DNA from 2 places in the Mesorhizobium sp. BR1-1-13 genome. Region 2 is predicted to be linked to the other one. Evidence: predicted binding sites of a transcription regulator. Region 2 holds the regulator's gene; the other holds the start of a gene.

Evidence for each region. Region 2 encodes PhoB, which activates phosphate uptake and scavenging genes when phosphate is short. Its sites were predicted from a motif close to TGTCATNNANCTGTCAT; they were not measured.
Region 1: LB533_RS09925 (RNA degradosome polyphosphate kinase) is a predicted target of PhoB. The motif match lies at 2,243-2,259, and genes of this name have one in related genera.

Annotation. Positions count from the first base shown of each region.
Region 1 covers NZ_JAIUIH010000003.1:468,010-475,321, reverse strand. The annotation lists gene LB533_RS09940 (TIGR02117 family protein) at 1-656, shown strand, start outside; gene LB533_RS09935 (FAD-dependent monooxygenase) at 691-1,914, opposite strand; gene LB533_RS09930 (zinc-finger domain-containing protein) at 1,933-2,178, opposite strand; gene LB533_RS09925 (RNA degradosome polyphosphate kinase) at 2,381-4,573, shown strand; gene ppx (exopolyphosphatase) at 4,576-6,111, shown strand; gene LB533_RS09915 (DoxX family protein) at 6,450-6,854, opposite strand; gene LB533_RS09910 (DoxX family protein) at 7,005-7,312, opposite strand, start outside.
Region 2 covers NZ_JAIUIH010000001.1:35,807-43,118, forward strand. The annotation lists gene LB533_RS00190 (CHASE domain-containing protein) at 1-191, opposite strand, end outside; gene LB533_RS00195 (ATP-binding cassette domain-containing protein) at 337-1,137, opposite strand; gene LB533_RS00200 (sugar ABC transporter permease) at 1,153-2,505, opposite strand; gene xylF (D-xylose ABC transporter substrate-binding protein) at 2,647-3,687, opposite strand; gene LB533_RS00210 (ROK family protein) at 3,946-5,187, shown strand; gene phoB (phosphate regulon transcriptional regulator PhoB) at 5,195-5,884, opposite strand; gene phoU (phosphate signaling complex protein PhoU) at 5,904-6,611, opposite strand; gene pstB (phosphate ABC transporter ATP-binding protein PstB) at 6,637-7,312, opposite strand, start outside.

The DNA of each region.
Region 1 (7,312 bases), on a different contig from region 2:
AACGCCTTCGTTTCCTGGCAGTGCTGGTTGCCGCGGTGGTGCTGGTCGCGGCACTCGGCACGCTGGTGCCGCGACCACTCTGGCCGGCTGCCGCGGCCGGCGAGGGCGTCAGGCACATTCTGGTGCAGAACAATCCGATCCACACCGACATCGCCATTCCCGTCGATGACGGCGTGCGCCGGCGCTTTCGCTTCCTCGCCGTTGCCGGCCAGCCTTCCGACGCGCCCGAGGTGCGCTACATCGTCTTCGGCTGGGGCGGCCGCGCCTTCTACCTGGAGACGCCGACCTGGTCGCAGCTGAAGGTTATGCCCGTATTCAAGGCCCTGACGCTTGACGCTTCAGTGATGCATGTCGAGGTCGCCGGCGATATCTCCGGACCCGATGTCGCCGGCTTCGACATCCCGGAAGACCGCTTTGCCGCATTACTCGACTTCATCGATGCGAGTTTTCAGCAAGGACCAGGCGGGCCGATCGTCATCGCCGGGGCCGCCTATTCCGATTTCGACCGCTTCTATGAGGCGAACGGCCATTTCAATGCGCTGGCCGGCTGCAATACCTGGACCGCCGCCGCCTTGCGGACCGCCGGCCTGCGCACGGGTTGGTGGAACCCGCTGCCGGTCTCGCTCGGGTGGTCGTTGCGGCTGTATAATTGGTAGGTCGCGCAGATAACGCCAACGCCTCGTTCGAGTTCTAGACCCGCCACCCATAAAGCCAGTCCAAATCCGCGGCGAGCTTCTCCGGCGTCCGCATTTTCAGGAAAAGGTTGCGCGCCAACGCCACCGGACCCCAGGCATGCCAGGCAAGGCGGTTGAGAGCGCCGCGACGTGCCACTCTCACGACGCGCGGCCGGCGCAGGCCTTCCCAGATTTGAAGACTTCCGGCCAGGTCGGCAGGAGAGGCGGCCATGACGTCGGCAAGCGTGGCGGCATCCTCGATGGCCATCGCGGCGCCCTGTGCCGCGAACGGCGTCATGGCATGCGCCGCGTCGCCGACCAGCGCGATGCGGCCCGACCTTACCCATGGCTGCTTCTGATCGACCGTATGGACCGGCCAGGCCGCCCACGGCCCGGCCAACGCCGCAAGCCTTGCCAGCGCTGGCGCGGTGCGGCGCATGGCGCCGGCCAGGATTGCGGGATCGGCGTGGCCGGACCAGCCTTCGGCGATACGCTCGCCCCTGGTGAAAGCGACGAGGTTGATGGCGCTGCCCTTGCTGACGGGATAGGCGACCATGTGAAAGCCGGGATGCAGGAAGGTGGTGACGCAGTCCGGCGCACCGATCTCTGCAAAAGCTTGCCCGGCAGGACCGTCTGCGCTGACGGTTGCCCGCCAGGCCAGTTCGCCGGAGAAGTGGCTTTTCGCAGGCTTGGTTTTCCTTCCTTGGTCGGCAAGTCCGCGCACCGACGACCAGACGCCATCGGCGCCGACCAGAAGGAAGCCTTCCGCCGCGACGGGCCTGCCACCCACATCGGCTGCCGCGGTGATGCCTGAACTGCTGATCGTGACGCTGCCAAGGCGCGCGCCGGTAGTGAGATGAACATCGGGCATGGCAGCCACGCGCGTCATCAGCGCGTTTTGCAGGTCCGCTCGATGCGCCACGAGGTAGGGCGCACCCCAGCGCGCCTCGCCGGCTCGTCCAAGAGGTACGCGCGCCAGTTCGCCCAAGGTTGCCGCATTCTTCAGCACCACGGCTTCCGGCCTGACGGCATTGGGAAGAAGTGCGTCGAGTACGCCGAGCTCACGCAGGATGCGTGTCGCGTTGGGCGAAAGCTGGATGCCAGCGCCCGCCGCCTCGAGGCGCTGCGCCTGTTCGAAGATCCGTACGGGATAGCCGCGCTCGGCGAAAGCCAGCGCCGCGGTCAGCCCGGCAATACCCGCCCCGGCGATGATGACTTGCCGGGACTGTGCCTCTGCCATTGGCCCGGCCGCTGGAAGTCAGGCGGCCTGGTCGATGTAGAGGCAGCCGGCCGGCAGCGTTTCCATCGCCGTCAGCTTCGGCGAATAGCGGTAGAGCGTCGAGCAGTAGGGGCAGACCTTCTCATTGTCGTCGCCCATGTCGAGAAACACATGCGGATGGTCGAAGGGCGGGTTGGCCCCGGTGCACATGAATTCCTTGACGCCGATATCGATCGCCGGATGGCCCGCATCGTTCTGGAAATGGGGAATGGAACCGCCTGCCATCGTCGTCTCCTTTAGCGCAGTCTGCTCAGCGTTTGGATCATAACCGGTCTGTTTGCAAGTTCGATGAAATGAAACTGTCGCAAAAGCCTGTCAGAGGATAAGTTAAGCCGGTTAACCGGCTGGAGCATCGCAGCCAGGCACAACAGCCTGGGCGCCGCCCGAAAAAGCGGCGAAGCAACCAGACGTGGGAAGAGCAGGAACCATGAACGAACTGAAGCCGGTCCAGAGCGAGTTCATCAATGCGGAAGCGGCAAGCCCGGAAGGCAATCCGGATCGTTTCGTCAATCGCGAGTTCTCCTGGTTGCAGTTCAACCGCCGCGTGCTCGAGGAATCGCAGAACACAAACCATCCGCTGCTGGAGCGGGTGCGGTTTTTGTCGATCTCCGCCGCCAATCTCGATGAGTTCTTCATGGTGCGCGTCGCCGGTCTCGCCGGCCAGGTTCGCGAAGGAATCGTGTTGAGAAGCCCGGACGGGCGTACCCCCGAGCAGCAGCTCGAACAGCTGCTGCGCGAGGTCGAACGGTTGCAGGAAGACCAGCAGAAGAGCCTCTCGGCGCTGACCGTGCTGCTCAACAAGGAAGGCATCGAGAGCATCACCCGCGACGCGCTGACCAAGGACGAGAAGGCCTGGCTGGAGGAGCACTTCCAGGACCAGGTGTTTCCGGTTCTCACGCCATTGTCGATCGACCCGGCGCATCCGTTCCCGTTCATCCCCAATCTCGGCTTCTCGATGGCGCTGCAGCTTCGCCACCGCAAGAATGGCGAGGAGATGAGCGCGCTCTTGCGCCTGCCGGTGGCGCTGAAGCGTTTCATCCGCCTGCCGGACCGCAAGCAGCATGTCCGCTTCATCCCGCTGGAAGAGGCGGTCGGCCTCTACATCGGCAAGTTGTTCCCGGGTTACGAGGTCAAGGGCTCCGGCACGTTCCGCATCATTCGCGACAGCGATATCGAGGTCGAGGAGGAATCGGAAGATCTCGTGCGCCTGTTCGAGACCGCGCTGAAGCGTCGCCGCCGCGGCTCCGTCATTCGCATCGAGTTCGACATGCTCATGCCGGCCGAACTGCGCGAATTTGTCGCCGGCGAACTCGGCGTTTCGTCGAGCCGCATCAGCGTCCTGACCGGCCCGCTGGCGCTCAGCCAGATTTCCGAGATCGTCGCCGTTGCTCGCGACGACCTCAAATTCACGCCCTACAATCCGCGTTTCCCCGAGCGCATTCGCGAGCATGGCGGCGATTGCTTCGCCGCCATCCGCGAGAAGGACATCATCGTCCACCACCCGTACGAATCCTTCGACGTGGTGGTTCAGTTCCTGCGCCAGGCGATGGCCGACCCGGAAGTGGTGGCGATCAAGCAGACGCTTTACCGCACCTCCAATGACAGCCCGATCGTGCGCGCGCTGGTCGACGCCGCCGAGGCCGGCAAGTCGGTGACGGCCCTGGTCGAGCTCAAGGCCCGCTTCGACGAGGAGGCCAACATCCGCTGGGCGCGCGACCTCGAACGCGCCGGCGTCCAGGTCGTGTTCGGCTTCCTCGAGCTCAAGACCCACGCCAAGATGTCTCTGGTGGTGCGGCGCGAGGACGGCAAGCTGCGCAACTATGTGCATCTGGGCACCGGCAACTACCATCCGGTGACCGCGCGCATCTACACCGACCTGTCCTTCTTCACTACCGATGCCACGATCGCGCGCGATGTCGCCCAGCTTTTCAACTTCATCACCGGCTATGCCGAGCCGACCGCCGAAATGCGGCTGGCGATCTCGCCCTTCACCCTGAGGAACCGCATCCTGCAGCACATTTCCGATGAGGTCGCCCACGCGCTCGAGGGACGGCCGGCGCGCATCTGGATGAAGATGAACGCCCTTGTCGATCCGATCATCATCGACGCGCTCTACGACGCCAGCCGAGCGGGCGTCGAGATCGACCTCGTCGTGCGCGGCATATGCTGCCTGCGGCCGCAGGTGCCGGGCCTGTCGGAAAACATCAGGGTCAAGTCGATCGTCGGCCGTTTCCTCGAGCACAGCCGCATCTATTGCTTCGGCAATGGCCACGGCCTGCCGTCGGACGAGGCCGTCGTCTACATCTCCTCGGCCGACCTCATGCCGCGCAATCTTGACCGTCGCGTCGAGACCATGGTGCCGATCACCAACCCAACTGTGCATGAACAGGTGCTGGGCCAGATCATGCTCGGCAACATCATGGACAATCAGCAAAGTTTCGACGTATTGGCTGATGGAACTTCCCGGCGCGTCGTGCTCGAGGAGGGCGAGGAACCGTTCAACGCGCAGGAATATTTCATGACCAATCCGAGCCTGTCGGGACGGGGTGATGCGCTGAAATCGCATGCGCCGAAGCGGATCGCGCAATTCAAGCGCCGCAAGAAGAACGCCGCCGCCTGATGCTGCTGTCCGATTCCCAGGGCCGGCTGCAGGATCGCCGACCGCTGTCCATCATCGACATCGGCTCGAATTCGATCCGCCTTGTCGTCTATGAGGGGCTGGCGCGCTCGCCGACCATGCTGTTCAACGAAAAGATGCTGGCGGGCCTCGGCCGCGGCATCGTGTCGACGGGGAAGCTCGACCCCGAGGGCGTGACACGGTCGATGGAGGAGTTCCGCCGCTTCCGCGCGCTCTCCGACCAGGCCGGCGCCGAGCACATGTACGTGCTGGCGACCGCGGCTGCCCGCGAGGCCGTCAACGGCCCCGATTTCATCCACCGCGCCGAAGACGTGCTCAAGACCGAGATCCGCGTGATCAGCGGCCGCGAGGAAGCCTATTATTCCGCGCTCGGCGTCATCTGCGGCTTTCATCCGGCCAACGGTATTGCGGGTGACCTCGGCGGTGGCAGCCTTGAACTGGTCGACGTCAATGGCGAGGCGATCGGCGACGGCATAACGTTGCCGCTGGGCGGCCTGCGCCTCCAAGATATGGCCAAGAACTCCCTCACGCAGGCGGCGAAAATCGTGCGCGACGAGCTGGGGCGGGCGAAGCTGCTGAAAGGCGGGCAGGGCAGGCCTTTCTATGCCGTCGGCGGCACCTGGCGAAATCTCGCCCGGCTGCACATGGAGATGACCAACTATCCGCTTGGCGTCATGCACCACTACGAGATCGGCGTCGAAAGTGCAGCCAATTTCCTGCGGCAAGTGGCGAAAGGCGAGATCGAGAAGATCAAAGGCATCGAGGGCGTTTCGAAGAACCGCCGCTCGCTCCTGCCTTACGGTGCCATCGTGCTGCAGGAGATCATGGCGGCGATGCAGCCGTCGAAGATCATCGTCTCGGCGCTCGGCGTGCGCGAAGGCTTCCTCTATTCGCTGCTCGACCAGGCCGAGCAGAAGGCCGATCCGCTGATCTCGGCATCGGAAGAACTCGCCCGGCTGCGTTCGCGCTCGGTCACCCATGCGCATGAACTCGTCGACTGGACAGCCAAAACCTTTGCCGCTTTCGGCATCGACGAGACCGAGGACGAGGCGCGCTACCGCCACGCCGCGGCATTGCTGGCCGACATCGGTTGGCGCGCGCATCCCGAATATCGCGGCAAGCAATCGCTCAATATCATCGCCCACGCCTCCTTTTTCGGCGTCGACCACCCTGGCCGCGCCTACCTGGCGATGGCCAACGCTTATCGGCACGATGGCATCTTCAACGAAGCCATCGCGCCCGAGATCAAGGCGCTGGCGACACCGCGCTATCTGGAGAGGGCGCGGGTGCTGGCGGCATCGATGCGCGTTGTCTACCTGCTGACCGCCTCGATGCCCGGCGTCATGCCCAGGCTGAAATGGGAGCAGCGCGGCAATGGCGTGCTGGCGCTGGTCTTGCCGGCATCTCTGGCAGATCTCTACGGCGAGCGGCCCGCCGGGCGCCTGGCCCAGCTGGCGCGAATTACCGGCCGCCGCCTGGTACTGGCGGTCGAAGGCGGGCCGAGCGTTTCGGTGAAATAGGTACGGCCTACCAGAGCGTGAGTTATCTGATCCACGCCGATATTAGACCAACTCAATCGCGCCACTTGTTCAGCGGCTTCGCGTTTGAAGACCGGCTTTCCCTACTCCGTCTTGGCTTCGCCAAGCCACCTCTCGCCCCTCCGGAGTGAGAGGAAGGGCGCCAAGATTGGCGAACTCGCGCCCTTCTTCTCCCCCGTCGATCGCGGGAGAAGTGTCGAGCGCAGCACGACGGAGTGGGGGTCGACTTGGCTCGGGCGTTGACTTGGCTCGGGCGTCGAGAGTTCAACCCGGGGCATATGTCTGGTTCGTTCCGGGCCTGCCCTTGGATTTAGGCGATATCAAACCGCAGCCCGCCCGTCGACCGACCAGGCGCCGGCCCCGGCCATCGCCAGCGCCAGGAAACCGCCCGATATCGCGATGTCCTTCATCAGCATCTGCGAATGCAGCAAGGCGAGCATCGCGTCGTCGCCGCCTTGGCCGTAATGGCCGATGAAGCCGGCAACGATGCAGAAGGCGGCGAGCAACAGCGCAACGATCCTGGTTTGGAAACCGACCAGGATAAGCAATCCGGCGATCAGTTCGAACAAGCCGGTTCCCCAGGCGGCGAGCGTCGGCAACGGCAGGCCGAGGCCGGAGAAATAGCCCGCGGTGCCGGCAATGTCGCTCAAGGCATGAAAGCCGGACGGGACGAACAGGGCGGCCAGCAACAGCCGGGAAAGCAGAAGCAGCGCATTGCGGGGCATGCTGGTTACCCTCCATCGTCGGCAGTCCTTGGCTCCGCTCTAGCAGAATTGCCGCCTGGCGGAAAATTCCGACCGGTATATCCCGACAACGAAAAGGCGGCGCGGAAAATTCCGCGCCGCCTTTTGGTTCAGCTATTTGCCAGGGTGGCTTCAGCCGCGCTTGGCGTCGACCGAATAGGCGCCGGCGCCTGAGGAAGCCAGCACGAGGAAGCCACCGGCGATCGCCAGGTTCTTCATGAAGTTGATCATCTGCATCTGGTCGGCCCAGCCGGTGTGGGCGACCAGGGCCGTGGCGACGGTGAAGATCGCCAGCACCCAGGCGGCAATCCGGGTCTGGAAGCCGACTAGAATGGCCAGACCGCCGAGCAGTTCGACGAGGCCGACGACGATGGCCGTCACGGTCGGCAAGGGCAGGCCGAGGCCGCCGAAATAGGCCGCGGTGCCGGAAAGGGCGCTGA
Region 2 (7,312 bases):
AAGGCTTGCGACGAGCGCAGCAGCGACAGCTGCAGGTCGATCCGGCTCTCGATTCGATTGAGCGCATCGTCCGCGGTCGCGTCAAACTTGATGCGAGCCGCCTCCTGCGTCGCGAAATAGGCGAACCCCGCCATCGTCATGCTGATCAGCGCAACGGCAACGAAAGCGACGATTGGAAAAAGCTTCTTCAACGGATGATGCGGCCCATCAGCATGTGCGCCCTTTATGGGCAAGTCGCTTTGCCAATACAATGGCAAGGCCAAGCCATCCCGCCGGCTGGCATATCACATGACCGGCAGATCGGGACCTTGCGACCAGGCGGTAACCGGGCAGGCTTCAGGCAGCGATCTTCAGCGCGCCTGGTCCGGGAATGGCGCCGGGCGGACATTTGCCCAGGATGATCATGCCCAGTACCTCGTCCTGGGTCACATCGCTGGTGCGGGCAGTGCCGACGACCTGGCCGTTTTTCATGACGCACACCCGGTCGGCCAGTTCGAACACGTCGTGGATGTCATGGCTGATCAGGAAGATGCCGATGCCGTCGGATTTGAGCTGCCTGACCAGTTCCCCGACCTGGGCCGTTTCCTGCGGTCCAAGTGCTGCCGTCGGCTCGTCCATGATCAGGATGCGGGCATTGAACAGGATCGCGCGTGCGATCGCCACCGACTGGCGCTGCCCGCCCGACAGCTTGATCACCGGCTCCTTGAAGCGCTGGAAGCGGGGATTGAGCCTGCCCATTACCTTGCGCGCCTCGGCCTCCATGGCGACGTCGTCGAGCGTGCCCCAGGCGGTTCTCAGCTCGCGGCCGAGGAACAGGTTGGCGGCGGCGTCGACATTGTCGGCGAGCGCCAGGGTCTGGTAGATCGTCTCGATGCCGTATTTCTTGGCATCGCGCGGATTGGAGATGGAGGCCTCTTCGCCGTTGACGAAGATTTGGCCCGCGTCGCGCTTGTAGGCGCCCGACAGAATCTTGATCAGCGTCGATTTGCCGGCGCCGTTGTGGCCGAGCAGGGCCACGACCTCGCCGGGGAAAAGATCGATCGAGGCATCGTCGACGGCGCGAATGCCGCCGAACGCGATTGAGATGTTGCGCATGTCGACCAGCGGGTTGCCGGCGGGAGCGATCCTGTCAGCCATGATTGTCCTCCTCCCTCAAACGCGTTTGCGATAGACGGTGTCGAGCCACACCGCGATCACCAGCACGGCGCCGACGACAATGCTCTGCAGCGGCGAGTCGACGCCGAGCAGCACCATGCCGGATTGCAGCGACTGCATCAAAAGCGCGCCCAGCATGGCGCCGATGATGGTTCCCGAACCGCCGGCGAGCGACGTGCCGCCGATGACAGCCGCTGCGATCACCAGCAATTCATCGAGCGTTCCGAGCACGTTGGTGGCCGAGTTCTGCCGGGCTGACGAGATCGCGGCGGCGATCGTGGCCAGCACCCCCATGATCATGAACACTTTCATCGTGATCCAGCGCGTATTGATGCCGGCGAGGTTGGCTGCTTCCGGATTGCCGCCGATGGCAAAGACATAGCGGCCGAAACGGGTGCGTTTGGTGATGAAGGTCATGACCAGCCCGACGGCGATGGCCATCAGCACCGGTATGGCGATGCCGTGGGCGATGAACAGACCGCCCTCGGGCACGGTGATGTTGTTGGCGGCTGCATATCTGTTCACGATGCCGACTGGCCACGGATAGGAATTGGCCAGCCAAACCGCGCCCATGATGACGGCGCAGGTCACCACGCCGATCAGCGTCTCGGCCCAGATCGGACGCAGCGGGAAACGGAAGCGCTTGCGCTGCACCCGCCCGTTGAACAGCGCAAGCACCACCGCAAGGCAGGCGGCGATACCGACCACCCAGCTCCAGGTCGCGCCGATCGATCCGGCCGGGCCGCCGCCCATCAGCTGGAACGTCGTGTTGAGCGGCGCCACCGTCTGGCCGCTGGTGACCCACCATGCCGCACCGCGCCAGACCAGAAGTCCGCCCAGCGTGACGATGAAGGCCGGCACTTCGAGATAGGCGATGACGAAGCCCTGGAATGCGCCGATCAACAGGCCGAGCACCAGGCCGATGACCAGCGCCAGGACCCAGATCCAAGGGTTGCCGAGCTCGAGTCCGACCATCCGCACCAGGAAGTGCACCTGGGCGAAGCCCATGACCATGCCGATCAACCCTTCGGCGGAACCGACGGACAGGTCGATATTGCGCATGACGATGACCAGCACCATGCCTGAGGCCATGATGGCGACGGCCGAGGTCTGCACCGACAGGTTCCACAGATTGCGCGGCGTGAGGAAGGTACGGCTGTCGAAATCGAGCGGATTGACGCCGAGACGCAGGCTGGACAGGACATGCAACCCGATCCAGATCAGCAGCAGCGCGCCGATCATGCCGAGCATGCGCGTGTCGATCTCGGTCGCCTTCAGGAACCGGGCGACGGCGCCGAGTTCCGACGCACGCGCGGTGTCGGCCTGCGGGTTGGACGTCGTGTCGGTCATGATTTTCTCCCACCGGCCTGCCCGTCTGACGCGGATGCCGGAAGCCAGCCTAGAAGTTACCCGCCCGGGGCGGAAAAACAAATCTTCTTGAAAAAACGCCGCGGCCTGGTAGCCGCGGCGTTCATCGCTTGAAATGGAAGATCAGTTGCAGGCCGCGACGCTGCCCGCCGCGACGCCAGCACAGACCTCGTCTTTCTTGATCCAGCCGGCGTCGATGACGACGTTGAGATTGTCCTTGGTGATCGCAACCGGGGTCAGGAACAGCGATTTGACGGTGTTCCCGCCAGGCGTGGTGAAGTCCTTGACGCCGGCGATATCGGTCATCTTCTTGCCGTCGGCCAGCTGCGAGGCGATCTCGGCGGCATTCTTGCCGAGTTCACGCGCGTCCTTCCAAACCGACACGGTCTGCGTGCCGAGGGCGATGCGGTTCAGCGCCGCGTGGTCGCCGTCCTGGCCCGACACCGGAACGGTGCCGGCCAGGCCTTGAGCCGTCAACGCCGCGACGACCCCGCCGGCAGTGCCGTCATTGGCCGCGACCACCGCGTCGACCTTGTTGTCGTTGGCGGTCAGGAACTGTTCCATGTTCTTCTGCGCGTTGGCCGGCAGCCAGCCATCCGTATAGGCTTCGCCGACATTCTTGATCTTGCCGCTGTCGATGGCATCCTTGAGCACTTCCATCGAGCCGGAGAACAGGAAATCGGCATTCGGATCGGCACCCGAGCCCTTAATGAAGACGTAGTTGCCTTCCGGCTTCACCTTGAACACTTCGCGGGCCTGCATGCGGCCGACTTCCTTGTTGTCGAAGGTCAGATAGAAGACGTCCTTATTCTCGATTAGGCGGTCATAGCCAACGACCGGAATGCCTTCGTCGAGCGCTTTCTGCACCGCGGGGCCGATGGCGGAGGCGTCCTGCGCCAGGATGATCAGCGAATTGGCGCCCTGCGAGATCAGGCTCTCGACGTCGGTGAGCTGCTTGCCGGGATTGGACTGGGCGTCGGCGGAAATATACTTGTCGCCGGCGGCTTCGATCGCCTTCTTCATGGCGGCCTCGTCGGTCTTCCAGCGCTCTTCCTGGAAGTTCGACCAGGAAACGCCGATGACCTTGTCCTTCGCCTGCGCGACCGACGCGAGCGTCAGCGACATGGCGACACCCGCCAGGATGGCGGCTGTGAATCTCTTCATCTTAATCCTCCCTGCGCCGCGTATGGCGCGACCAAACAGGCCCTTAGGCCGGCACAAAGGCTCTATTTTTTCGAGCCTCGAAAAAACACTGATCCATCGTCGGAACGCTGTCAACGCCGATTCTGATGTATTTTGATGCCCTCGGGAATTTTTTTCGAGCTCCGGAATAAATAATGACAGCCAAGGCCGGTTCTGCCAGTATCTGACGGTCGTCGGGGCCTGGGGAGAGAACGCGGCGACCGGGAGGATGCGAGGAACATGTCGGTCGGAATCCGCCACGACGATCTGCGCCGACGCAACCGGGCGATGGTGATCGCGGCCGTGCGCCGTGCCGGGCAGCCATCGCGCACCGAGATTGCCGCGACCACCGGGCTCAGCCATTCCACCATATCGGCGATCTCCTCCGACCTGATTGGCGAAGGCATCCTGGCGCAGAGCAAGCCGAGCGAGGCCGGTGCGCTGAAACGCGGCCGGCCGCAGGTCGGCCTCAGCCTCAACCCTGAAGCCGCGGCGGTGATGACCGTGGTGCTGTCGCTGAATTTCCTCTCCGTCGCAGTCATCGACTATGCCGGGCAGGTGATATCTGAAGAGCAGCGCCGGCTGGACACGCTGACCCTGTCGCGCGAGGCGCTGATCGATGAATGCGTGGCCATCGTCAGGCGGCGGTTCGAAGATCCCGACCTCGACGTCGGCAGCATCGCCCGTATCGCGCTGGCGATCCAGGGCATCACCGACACGGATGCGCGCACCATGCTGTGGTCGCCGATCACGCCGCAGACCGACATCGCCTTCGCCGACATACTGGAGACCGAGTTCGGCATTCCCGCCACCATGGAGAACGATTGCAACATGATGGCGGTGGCGCTGCGCTGGCGCGATCCCCAGCGCTACCGCGACGACTTCATCGCCATCCTTTTGTCGCACGGCATCGGCATGGGCCTGGTGTTGAAGGGTGAACTGTTCACCGGCACCCATTCATCCGGAGGCGAGTTCGGCCACATGATCCATCGCCCCGGCGGGGCGCTCTGCCGCTGCGGGCGGCGCGGCTGTGTCGAGGCCTATGCCGGGAACTATGCCATCTGGCGCAACGCTAGGCAGCTTGGCGAGGACACCGAGCCCGTCGACGTCAGCGACGCCGACATGCGCACCCTGGCGGCCTCGGCGCGCGAAAAGGACGGGCCGGAGCGCGAAGCCTACCGCAAGGCCGGCGAGGCGCTGGGCTATGGCCTTGGCAGCCTGTTCGCCCTGATCGATCCGGCGCCGGTCGCCATGGTCGGCGTCAGCGCGGCCGCCTTCGACCTGATCGAGCCGGCATTGCGCGAGGCGATCGCCCAGACCGCCGGCGGCCAGCACTCGAAATCGATTTCCTTCGACACCGAGCCGAACGAACTGCCGCTGATCCGCGAGGGTTGCGCCATGCGCGCGCTGACCTTCGTCGACCAGGAAATTTTCGCGCCGGGGGCACAAGCGAAATCAGGCATAGGCGAGAACGTTGCGTGACATATCCCTAGTCTTCGCGGATCGCATACCCCGCGCCCCGAATGGTGCGGATCACGTCAGGCATGCGGCCATTGTTGACCGCCTTGCGCAGCCGGCCGACATGCACGTCCACCGTGCGCTCGTCGATATAGATCGTTTCGCCCCAGACATTGTCGAGCAGCTGACTGCGCGAGAACACGCGGCCCGGGTGGCGCATCATGAATTCGAGCAGGCGGAACTCGGTCGGCCCGAGCCGGATCTCGCTCTTCTTGCGGTAGACCCGGTGCGATTCACGGTCGAGCACGATGTCGCCGACCTTGAGCACGCTGGACAGAACTTCGGGCTTGGCGCGGCGCAGCAGCGCCTTGACGCGTGCCATGAATTCCGGGGTTGAGAACGGCTTGACTAGATAGTCGTCGGCGCCGGTGGAGAGACCGCGCACCCGGTCGCTTTCCTCGCCGCGCGCCGTCAGCATGATGATCGGCAGCCGCTCGGTCTCGGGCCGCATCCGGAGACGGCGGCAGAGTTCGATGCCGGAAACCGCCGGCACCATCCAGTCGAGCACAAGAAGGTCAGGGACATTCTCCTGCAAGCGGATCTCGGCTTCGTCGCCGCGCGTCACCACCTCGACCTGATAACCCTCCGATTCCAGATTGTAGCGGAGCAGCACACCCAGCGGCTCCTCGTCCTCCACCACCATGATGCGTGGCGCGATCATCGACTGGTCACCCCTGCCGTCACGCCGCTGGCGCCGACATCGCCGTCTCGTCCTGCTTCGGGCGATTGGCGGGCAATTGCGTGCCGGTCAGCACATAATAGGCATTTTCGGCAATGTTGGTCACGTGATCACCGATGCGCTCGAGATTCTTGGCGCAGAACAAAAGATGCGTGCAGGCGGTGATGTTGCGCGGATCCTCCATCATGTAGGTCAGCAGCTCGCGAAACACCGATGTGTATTTGACGTCGATGCGTTCATCGTCGGCGCGCAGCTTGGCAAGTGCCGCGGAATCGCGCGCCGCATACTCCTCGATCACCCCTTGCACCTGGATCAGCACCAGCTGCGCCATGACATCGATGGAGTGCGACAGGTCGCGCGGCGTGGCGGCCAGGCCGACGGTGCCGACGCGCTTGGCGATGTTCTTGGCGAGATCGCCGATGCGTTCGAGATCGCCCGCCATGCGGATCGAGCCGACGACATGGCGCAGATCGTCCGCCATGGGCTGCCGCTTGGCGATCAGGGTGATGGCGCGGTCGTCGAGTTCGCGCTGGCGCGCATCCATGATCGCGTCGTCGGAGACGACGCGCTGGGCGAGCGCGTTGTCGGAATTCAGGAGCGCCTTGGTGGCGCCGCCGACCATCGATGAGGCGAGATCGCCCATGTCGCGGATCAGCCTGCTGATCTGTCCGAGATCTTCGTCAAAGGCTGCGACTGTATGTTCGGCCATGATCTTGGTCCTCGTGTGCGTGGGATCAGCCGAAGCGGCCGGTGATATAGTCCTGCGTGCGCTTCTCGCGGGGCGACGTGAAGATCTTCTCCGTGCGGTCGAACTCGACCAGCTCGCCCAGATACATGAAGGCGGTCTGCTTCGATACGCGCGCCGCCTGCTGCATGTTATGGGTGACGATTACGATCGTATAATCGGCCTGCAGCTCGTCGATCAGTTCCTCGATCTTGGCGGTCGACAGCGGATCGAGTGCCGAGGCAGGCTCGTCGAGCAGGATGACCTCTGGCTTCACGGCCACCGTGCGGGCGATGCAGAGGCGCTGCTGCTGGCCGCCCGAAAGGCTGAGGCCACTGGCGTTGAGCTTGTCCTTGACCTCGCTCCACAGTGCCGCGCGCTTCAGCGCCTGCTCGACACGGCCGTCCATCTCGGCCTTGCTGAGCTTCTCATAGAGCCTGACGCCGAACGCGATGTTCTCGTAAATCGACATCGGGAACGGCGTCGGCTTCTGGAACACCATGCCGATCTTGGTCCTGAGCAGGTTGAGGTCCTGCGACCGGTCGAGGATGTTCTGGCCGTCGAGCAGCACCTGGCCCTCGGCGCTCTGCTTCGGGTAGAGCTCGTAGATGCGGTTGAAGACGCGCAGCAGCGTCGACTTCCCGCAGCCCGAAGGCCCGATGAAGGCGGTGACGCTGCGCTCAGGC